DNA from 4 places in the Nonomuraea sp. NPDC054003 genome. Region 1 is predicted to be linked to each of the others. Evidence: riboswitches for the same ligand, from Rfam matches in the RefSeq annotation. Region 1 holds a riboswitch; each other region holds the start of a gene.
What was found. A riboswitch is a leader RNA that binds a small molecule or an ion and turns the genes downstream of it on or off. The one in region 1 is predicted to bind cyclic di-AMP.
Positions count from the first base shown of each region.

Region 1 (2,189 bases):
CGGGCGCGCCCGCCTCGTGGAGGTGGGTGGACATCCCGGCGTCGCGGTTGTCGAACCTGACGACATGGTGCCCCTGCTCGGCGAGCTGCTCGCACAGCTCGTCGTCCCAGTGAATGAGCTGGGCGCCCAGCCCCATGATCAGGAGGAGCGGGCGCCCGTCGGGAGAGCCGAAGCTCTCGTACGCGATGTCGATTCCATGAGCCGATGCGGTCGAGGTCACGGCTCTAGAATGACATTCTAATCGTGGTGACGCAAAGGTCAGCGGCGCACGAGCTTGCGGATGCGCTCGCGGCTCAGCACCAGGCCGCCGCCGACGAGGATCACGCCGCCGGCCACGGCGGCTCCCGCCACGTTGCTCCGCTCGGTGGCCGCGGCCGCCTCGGCGCCGCCGGCGGCGGGCTGCGGCTCGGCCGGGGCCTTGACGAGGTTCACCGGGTCGGCCTTCACGGGGCTGGTCTTCACGGGCTCGGCCTTGTCGCTGCCGGACTGGCCCGCGACGGCCTTCTCCTCGTCCTTCTTGTCCGCCTTGTCGTCCGCCTTGTCCCCGGCCAGGACCGGCGGGGCGGCCGGGTTGCGGTCCATGCGCTTGTAGGCGCCCTCGGAGAAGGCGACCGGGTGGTTCTTCAGGCCCAGGCCGTCACCCCACTTGGTGATGACGTACTCGACCTCGATGTGGCCCTTGCCGCCGTTGCCGTCCACCATGAGCGTGCGCGGGTTGAACTTCCCGCCGGTCAGGTCGGCGAAGGTCTTGCCGTCCAGGTCGAGCATGATGCCCTTGCTGGACGGGACGCCCGGGCCGCGGTCGCCGACGAAGAACGGCGCCTTCTTGCCCTTGTAGACGACGTAGCCCTCGGTCAGCAGCGGCCAGCTGGGGCTGGCGGCCATGCCTTTCTGCATGGGCTTGCCGCTGGCCGGCAGGCCGGTGTCACCCGCGCGGCCGGAGCCGTCGTCCCAGAAGTAGGAGGCCGTGGTCTCGCCCTGGAGCAGGACCTTCTCCGTGCCCTTGTCGGTGTCGGCGTGAGCTGCGGCGCCGGAGCCGAGCGCCAGCGTGCCGGCGGCGGCGACGATCGCGGCGATGGAACGCATGCTGAAACGAGCAGACATGAAAAACAGAAGTCCTTTGTGAGGCAACAGCAAAGATGCGCTCGCGGAACGACGTAGCCGGGCATCAAGCCGTACGGACGCTACGGTGGGAGCGCGAAAGGAAGATCAGGAAATGGTGCCGCTCAATCGGCGGCCGATGACATCCCGCGGTAGGGGGGACGGGCGCGGTGATTCATCACAGGAAAACGTCCTCTCCATCTCGCCTACCGGGTTAGCTGACGGGTTCGGACGTGGAGATGCCCTACCGGCCGCATGGGCCGGATTCACCCCAGAAGGTGGGTCCCCGGTTCCCGCGGGGGAGCGGGATTCGGCGCCAGGCAGCCGCCTCTTCCTGGTGAAGAGCCAAGGTCACTGCCTGGTAACGCCGACCAATCTAGCGAGCAAATCGGACAAACGCAAAGGTAAGCCCATGATTCGGGCGAAGATCTACCTAGAAAAAGGGGGTACGGCATGCCGTACCCCCTTGAACACCCAGATTCAGCCGCCGCTCTTGCGCCTGAAGGACCGCTTGCCGGCAGCCGGGCCGTGGGCTCCGTGGATCTTGGAATGGTCGGCGCCCCTACCACTGCCGCCAGATCCCGCCTGCTGGCCGCGCTTGCGCTCCAGTGCCTCACGGAACTTGCGCTTCATCTCGTCCTCGGGAGTCTCGTCGACTTCCGGCTCCGGGGTTTCCGCCATGAGGGCCTCCTGATGTGCGTACAGCCTCCAGCTTCGCACGCAGGCCTTGACAGCGCATAACCGGGATCATCGGCGGGACGCGCGCCGGCCACTTGGTGTTGCCTTGACCCGATCGAGGAAACACCACGGACATGCAGCTCTACCCCCCGGAGCCGCGGCGGTGAGCCCGCTCGCGTTCCTCGGCCGGGATCTCGCGATCGATCTCGGCACGGCCACCACCCAGATCTACGCCCCCGGCCTGGGCGTGGTGCTCAACGAGCCGTCGATGGCGGCGGCCTGCGCGGCCACGGGCCGCACGCTCTTCGGCGCGGACGCGTACGCGGCGTGCTCGGCCGCCAGCGGGGCGGGCACGCGGGCGGTACGGCACGACGACGGGATCGCCCGCTGGCCGGTGCGCGAGGGCGGCG
Region 1 covers NZ_JBVJKR010000006.1:278,479-280,667, reverse strand. The annotation lists gene ACZ6YG_RS17810 (alpha/beta fold hydrolase) at 1-220, opposite strand, end outside; gene ACZ6YG_RS17805 (hypothetical protein) at 259-1,104, opposite strand; cyclic di-AMP (ydaO/yuaA leader) riboswitch at 1,290-1,427, opposite strand; gene ACZ6YG_RS17800 (DUF5302 domain-containing protein) at 1,582-1,782, opposite strand; gene ACZ6YG_RS17795 (rod shape-determining protein) at 1,943-2,189, shown strand, end outside.

Region 2 (2,189 bases), on a different contig from region 1:
CACGCGCGCCACGAGTTCCTCGTCATGGTCGACGGTGACACGGTGTTCGAGCCGGACACGATCGGGCATCTCGTGCGCCGGCTCGCCGACCCCCGCGTGGGCGCGGTGAGCGGCAACACCAAGGTCGGCAACCGGCGCGGGCTCATCGGCCGCTGGCAGCACGTCGAGTACGTGATCGGCTTCAACCTGGACCGGCGCGCGTTCGAGCTGCTCGACTGCATGCCGACGGTGCCGGGGGCGATCGGCGCGTTCCGGCGCGGCGCGCTGGTCGGGCTCGGCGGGGTGAGCACCGACACGCTGGCCGAGGACACCGACCTGACGATGGCGCTGTGCCGGGCGGGCTGGCGGGTGGTGTACGAGGAGCGGGCGCTGGCGTGGACGGAGGCGCCCGCGACCCTGGGGCAGCTGTGGCGGCAGCGCTACCGCTGGTGCTACGGCACGATGCAGGCGATGTGGAAGCACCGCCGCGCGCTGGCCGAGCCGGGTCCGTTCGGCCGCCGCTGCCTGGGTTACCTGGCGCTGTTCCACGTGCTGCTGCCGCTGCTGGCGCCGGTGGTGGACCTGATGGCCGTCTACCACACGGCGGTCGGCGACCCGTTGCCGGCGGTGGCGGTGTGGGCCGGGTTCGTGGTGGTGCAGGCCGCGGCGGGCTGGTACGCGCTGCGGCTGGACCGGGAGCGGGTGTCGGCGCTGTGGGTGCTGCCGCTGCAGCAGCTGGTGTACCGGCAGCTGATGTATCTGGTGGTGTTCCAGTCGGTGGCGACCGCGCTGCTCGGGGTGCGGCTGCGCTGGCACACGGTGCGCAGGCAGGGCACTTTCGCGGCGCCGTGACGGCACCGCCGGGAGATTTTACCCGGAGGCCGGATTCCCTTACGTACAAGGGGTTTCGGGGGCTGTACCCCGGGCCCGAACCGCCAAACCGGATATGTCATACTTGCAATATTTTTGTCTGCATATATACCTTTTGCGTATTCGCGGTGATACCCCAACTCTGTTGCCGCATCGATTGACCGGACCGTGCGCTGTCCTGACGGTGTCCCCCTCACGCCAGGGCAGCGCACGGCCGCCGAATCCGCGTCTCGCGGAGCCGGGGACCCACTTCCTGGGGTGAATCGGACGCCAGCGTCCGTAGGGGACTTCCAACTCCGAACCCGTCAGCTAACCCGGTAGGCGGCATGGAAGCAAGGAGTCATTTCCTCATGCCCAAGCCTCAGCTTGCCGCTGCGCTGAAGTACCGTCCCAGCAACCGTCTCAAGTACGCCTTCGCCGGCGCGCTGCTGGCGGGGACCACCGCCGTCGCCAGCGTGACCGGCACCGCCATCGCCGCCACCGGCGGCGCCGCCGCCCCCGTCGAGCCGAACCCGGCCATCGCCCAACAGCAGGCGGCCCAGCTCACGTACGGGCAGGACGTGTCGAACTACCAGCCCGACCACGACTGGGAGGCCAGCCCGGCCGAGTTCGGCATCATCAAGGCCACCGAGGGCACCGGCTTCACCGACAAGACCTTCGCCCGGCACTGGCAGGAGCTGGACAAGAAGGGCATCGTGCGCGGCGCTTACCACTACGCGCACCCGCGCAACAACCCGATCGCCGAGGCCGAGCACTTCCTCTCGGTGGTGAACTCCCAGCCCGCCAAGCCCGGCGACCTGCTGGTGCTGGACCTGGAGACGACCAACGGCAGGTCCGTCTCCGAGGTGAACGCCTGGGCCAAGGCCTGGCTGTCGCACGTCAAGGCCAAGACCGGCGTCACGCCGCTGTTCTACAGCGGCTGGCACTTCGCCGACACCTACGGCGCGGGACTGTCGGAGTACCCGCTCTGGGTGGCCCACTACAGCAAGCCCAAGGGCGAGATCACCCCGCCGGCGGACTGGAAGTCGTGGACCATCCACCAGTACTCCGACAAGCCCATCGACCACAACGTCTCGGCCCTGACCCCCGACCAGCTCCGCAGCCTGGGCCGTCCGGCCTGACCCGCTCTGTGACGCCTCCCGCGAGGGAGGCGTCACAGTCGTCTCAGCCCTGGTGGATCCTGAGCCCACGCTCCTCCATGCGCCGCAGCAGCTCGGCCGGGCCCACCGCCGTCTCCGGCAGCAGGTAGAACTCCTCCAGGATCGGCCCCGCGTCATCGGGTGCGGCGGCGTCCCAGATCACCTCGTCACCCGGCGCCGTGACCTCGAAGGCGAAGAACG
Region 2 covers NZ_JBVJKR010000005.1:202,779-204,967, reverse strand. The annotation lists gene ACZ6YG_RS14700 (bifunctional polysaccharide deacetylase/glycosyltransferase family 2 protein) at 1-831, shown strand, start outside; cyclic di-AMP (ydaO/yuaA leader) riboswitch at 1,055-1,188, shown strand; gene ACZ6YG_RS14695 (glycoside hydrolase family 25 protein) at 1,200-1,970, shown strand; gene ACZ6YG_RS14690 (hypothetical protein) at 2,014-2,189, opposite strand, start outside.
Region 2: linked by a shared signal. The riboswitch ahead of ACZ6YG_RS14695 (glycoside hydrolase family 25 protein) and the one ahead of ACZ6YG_RS17805 (hypothetical protein) in region 1 are both predicted to bind cyclic di-AMP.

Region 3 (2,189 bases), on a different contig from region 1:
GATGACCTTGGGCTTGCCGGGGCCGTAGGCGATGCGGGCGGCGCGGGAGCTGGGGGCCAGCCCTTCCGCCGCCAGCAGGACACCGGCCTTGGCCAGCGACTCGTTGTAGGCCATCATGTCGTCGACGAGTTGCCGGCTCGGCATGACGCCCGCCTCCGTCTCGGCGCTGCCCTTTCCGATGATCATGAACTTCACGGTGCTTCTCCTTCGAATCCCGGTCTCGCCGACGCGTCGAACGAGCGGCGCCCGCATCGACACCTCAGGGATTCTTCCGGACAATCAGGCGGCGTACTCGGGGTAGCCGTAGCCGACGACCTGAGACTTGGGACGGATGCGCTCCTCGACGAGCCCGTTGCCGGTGTTGCCCTCGATCGTGGAGATCGTCCCGTCGCGGTTGTCCTTGACCACGAAGCCGACGTGCTGGATGGAGCCGAGGCTCTTGCTGCCGTTCCAGGCGAAGAAGACCACGGCGCCCGGCTTGGCCAGGGTGCCCCAGCGGCCGTTGTTCTGGAACCACCGCGCGTGCGTCACCGTGTAGGCGTCCCAGCCCACCTGCGCGCGGGCGCCGGTCTGCTCGCCGACCCAGGAGACGAACATCGCGCACCAGGGGGCGTTCAGGTAGGCGGCGGGGTGGCCGCCGTCACGGGCGATGGTCTCCTGGGCGCGCTGCGAGTTCGCGTACCACTCCTGGAACTTCGTGCCGCCACCCCGCGCGTTCTCCCTGATGCCGATCTGCTCCCTGGCCAGGGCGAGCACCTGGGCCGCGGTGACGTCGATCTTGTCCTTCTCGGCGGGCTTCGCCTCCTGGGAGGCGGTCTGGCCGGTCTCCGCCTGGGCCGTCAGCGAGAGATCGTCTCCGTTGACGGGGTCGGCGTGGGCGGGGAGGGCGGAGCCCATGAAGCAGGCGACGAAGGTGGCGCCGAGGGCGGCGCGGACGTAATGCGGTTGGGTGGCACGGGGGAGGCGATGCATGACCATCGAGGGGATGTACTCCTTGCTTCCATGCCGCTTACCGGGTTAGCTGACGGGTTCGGGCGTGGAAGCTGCCCTACGGCGCGCGAGGCGCCGATTCACCCCGGAAGAAGTGGGTCCCCGGTTCCGCGCAAGGCGGATTCAGCGGTCGCAGGACGATCCTGCGATACGACGGTGTTCTCGGACACGACCGGACAAATCGGACGTATGCCGTGAATGCGGAGTAAAGTAACGCATCTGGCAAGAAACTGGCAAGTCTTCAAAGCCGCGGCTAGCGGATCTGCGCCCGCGCCTCCGCCAGAACCCGCATGATGGCAAGGCTCTCGTCAAGCGGCATGATCGCGCTCTCGGTACGACCCCGCGCCAGGCAGTCGCGGACCTCGCGCAGCTCGCCCGCGTACCCGTTGTCCGCCGGATCGTCGAGCACGTGCTCCTCCGGCTCCATCCCCGGCCCGCTGAGCACGACCCGCCGCGGAGCCCAGAACGGGGCGTCGATGTCGGCCCGCATCCCGGTGCCGACGACGGTGGCGTCGTTGGAGTAGGCGCCGAGCAGCGAGCACTCCACCAGCGCCCGCCTGCCGCCCGGATAGCTCATCAGCCCGCCCGCCTCGGCGTCGACGCCGCCCGGGGACAGCGACCCGGTGAGGTGCGTGCTCTCCGGCGTCCCGAGGAACAACTGGGCCAGCCCCATGGGGTAGATTCCCAGGTCGAGCAGGGCGCCGCCGCCCAGCTCCGGCGCCCAGAGCCGGTGCGCGGGATCGTACGGGTGCGCGAAGCCGAACGAGGCGCGCACCGAGCGGATCTCGCCGAAACGCCCGTCGCCGGCGAGCATGCGGATCAGCGGGTTGAACCGCATCCACATCGCTTCCATCAGGAAGACCCCGGCCTCGCGGGCCAGCCGGACCATCCGCTCGGCGTCGGCCGTGGTGGCGGCGAGCGGCTTCTCGCACAGCACGGCCTTGCCCGCCGCGATGGCCGCCTCGGCCACCTCCAGGTGCTGGGCGTGCGGGGTGGCGACGTAGACGGCGTCCACGGCCGGATCGGCGCACAGCTCGGCGTAGGAGCCGTGGGCGGACTCGGCGCCCAGCGTCGCGGCCAGCGCCTTGGCCCGGCCCAGGTCGCGGGAGCCGACCGCGGCCACCCTCATCCCCGGCTCGGCGGCGATGACGGCGCCCACTGTCCTGGCGATGCCGCCGGTCGCCGCGATGCCCCACGAT
Region 3 covers NZ_JBVJKR010000002.1:618,634-620,822, forward strand. The annotation lists gene ACZ6YG_RS07075 (YciI family protein) at 1-186, opposite strand, end outside; gene ACZ6YG_RS07080 (CHAP domain-containing protein) at 280-978, opposite strand; cyclic di-AMP (ydaO/yuaA leader) riboswitch at 992-1,129, opposite strand; gene ACZ6YG_RS07085 (Gfo/Idh/MocA family protein) at 1,244-2,189, opposite strand, start outside.
Region 3: linked by a shared signal. The riboswitch ahead of ACZ6YG_RS07080 (CHAP domain-containing protein) and the one ahead of ACZ6YG_RS17805 (hypothetical protein) in region 1 are both predicted to bind cyclic di-AMP.

Region 4 (2,189 bases), on a different contig from region 1:
GAAGAAGCTGCTCGACCGCCTCGGCGCCTACCGCGTCGGCGACCCGAACAGCACCGGCGTCAAGTACACCGGCCCCGCCTCGGGGAGCGCGGCGGCGGTGCTCAACTTCGCCTACGCGCAGATCGGCAAGCCCTACCAGTTCGGCGGCACCGGGCCCGGCGGCTGGGACTGCTCCGGCCTGACGCAGGCCTCGTGGCGCGCGGCCGGCGTCTCCCTGCCGCGGACGACGTGGCAGCAGTGGGCCTGGGGCGCGAGCCGGAGGGTGTCGCTGGACGCCCTGGAGCCCGGTGACCTCATCTTCAGCGAGGGGCTGGGCCACGTGAGCATCTATGCGGGAAACGGCAAGATCGTGCACGCGCCGCAGACCGGTGACGTGGTCAAGGTCGTCCCGCTCTCCGCGTACGGGCGCCGGCTCGTCGGCGCGGTACGCCCGTGAGCCGCTGAAACGTCTGTGACTGATGTGACAGAAGGGCTCTGACACATCGTCAGGGCGGCAAGTGTGAGTATGGTCACATCTGGGTAACGGGACTGGCTTGCCAGCAGGGATCCGCGGGTCTGACAGCGGGCTTGTCAGATCGTCATGTGCTTACCGTGCCTTTGCCAGCCCATGACTTCAGGCGTAGGTTCTGGCGTCGCGGCGGACACTCCATGCCCGCCGCCGGCCATCGCCGCCGCGCCGCCGGCGCCGCGACGTGGACGAACAAGAATCCGCCGGTCACCGCCGCATCTCCGGGAACCTTCACCCGGGTGGTGGCCTGCCGAATCCGTGCAGCCAGGAGGCACGGAGCCGGGGAACCATAGATCCCGTCATTTCAGGGCGGGATCAGGGGTGAATCGGCGCGGCGACGCGCCGTAGGGCGACTTCCAGGCCCGAATCCGTCAGCTAACCCGGTAGGCGTTCGTGGAAGACTCAAGGAGCAATCCTGTCTACCTCCCCTAAGAACCCCCGTCTGTCTCGCCTTGCCGTCAGTGGCGTGGCGCTCAGCATGACCGTGACGGCCGGAGGGCTGGCCCTCCACGTCCCGGCGGCGCAGGCGGACACGGTGATCGCCCCGGCCGGAGCTTCGGTGACGACGGTCGAGGCCGTCAAGACCACTGCTTCCAAGAAGGCGACTTCGAAGAAGGTCCTGTCCAAGAAGCAGGCGAAGGCGGCCCGCCAGAAGGTGAAGGCCCACAAGGCCGTCGCGGTGGCCAAGAAGCAGATCGGTGACCCGTACCGCTACGGGGCCACCGGGCCGCACGCCTTCGACTGCTCAGGTCTCGTCCAGTTCGCCTGGCGGAAGGCCGGGGTCAAGATCCCGCGCGTGACGAACAGCCAGTTCGCGGGCATCAGGAAGAAGGTCTCCTACAAGAACCTGAAGCCGGGTGACCTGATGTTCTTCCGCGGGCTCGGCCACGTGGGCATGTACATCGGCAAGGGCAAGATGGTGCACTCGCCGAGCTCGGGCAAGACGGTGCGCGTCGAGAAGCTGAACGGATGGCGCAAGTCGTCGTTCGCCGGCGCGGTACGCCCCGGTCTGTGACCGATCGCGAAGGCCCCGCCCCTGACTGGGGGCGGGGCCTTCGTGATGCGTGGGACGGGCGTCCCGCCGCTAGCATCGGACAGCATGTCCGGGATCGTAGGCCGTCGAGCGGTGGTGACGGGGCTGGTCCTCGCCGTGGCCGCGGCCGGCGGGGCGGCGCCGGAGTCGTGGTCCGCCGGGGTGCCCGACGAGCTGGCCGGGGTGCGGGAGCTGTGGCGGGGCGAGCTGGGCGTCGCGCGCGGCGAGCGGGCGCTGGTCGCCGGGCAGCGGGCCGATCCCGGGCTGCTGGCCGATCTGGCGCGGCGGGCCGACGCGGCGGGGCGACGGGTGTCGGGCGTGCTGGGCCGGCCCGTGCGCCCGCTGGTGCTGGTGCCCGCGTCAGGAGAGCAGGCCGCGCGGCTGGCCGGCGTCGCCGACGTGCGCGGGCTGGCGGCGGTGGCCGACGGGCGGCGGGTGATCGTGGTGCCCGAGGGTTTCGCGCGGCTCAACCCGACCGGCAGGGACGTGGTGCTCGCCCATGAGCTCACGCACGTCGCCGCTGGCACCGACGGGCTGCCCGGCTGGCTGTACGAGGGATTCGCCGACTACGTGGCCTATCGGGACGCGGGGCTGGCGGTCACCGTGGCGGCGGCCGAACTGGCGGCCGAGGTGCGGGCGGGGCGGCTG
Region 4 covers NZ_JBVJKR010000002.1:182,267-184,455, forward strand. The annotation lists gene ACZ6YG_RS05030 (C40 family peptidase) at 1-436, shown strand, start outside; cyclic di-AMP (ydaO/yuaA leader) riboswitch at 747-913, shown strand; gene ACZ6YG_RS05035 (C40 family peptidase) at 975-1,523, shown strand; gene ACZ6YG_RS05040 (hypothetical protein) at 1,608-2,189, shown strand, end outside.
Region 4: linked by a shared signal. The riboswitch ahead of ACZ6YG_RS05035 (C40 family peptidase) and the one ahead of ACZ6YG_RS17805 (hypothetical protein) in region 1 are both predicted to bind cyclic di-AMP.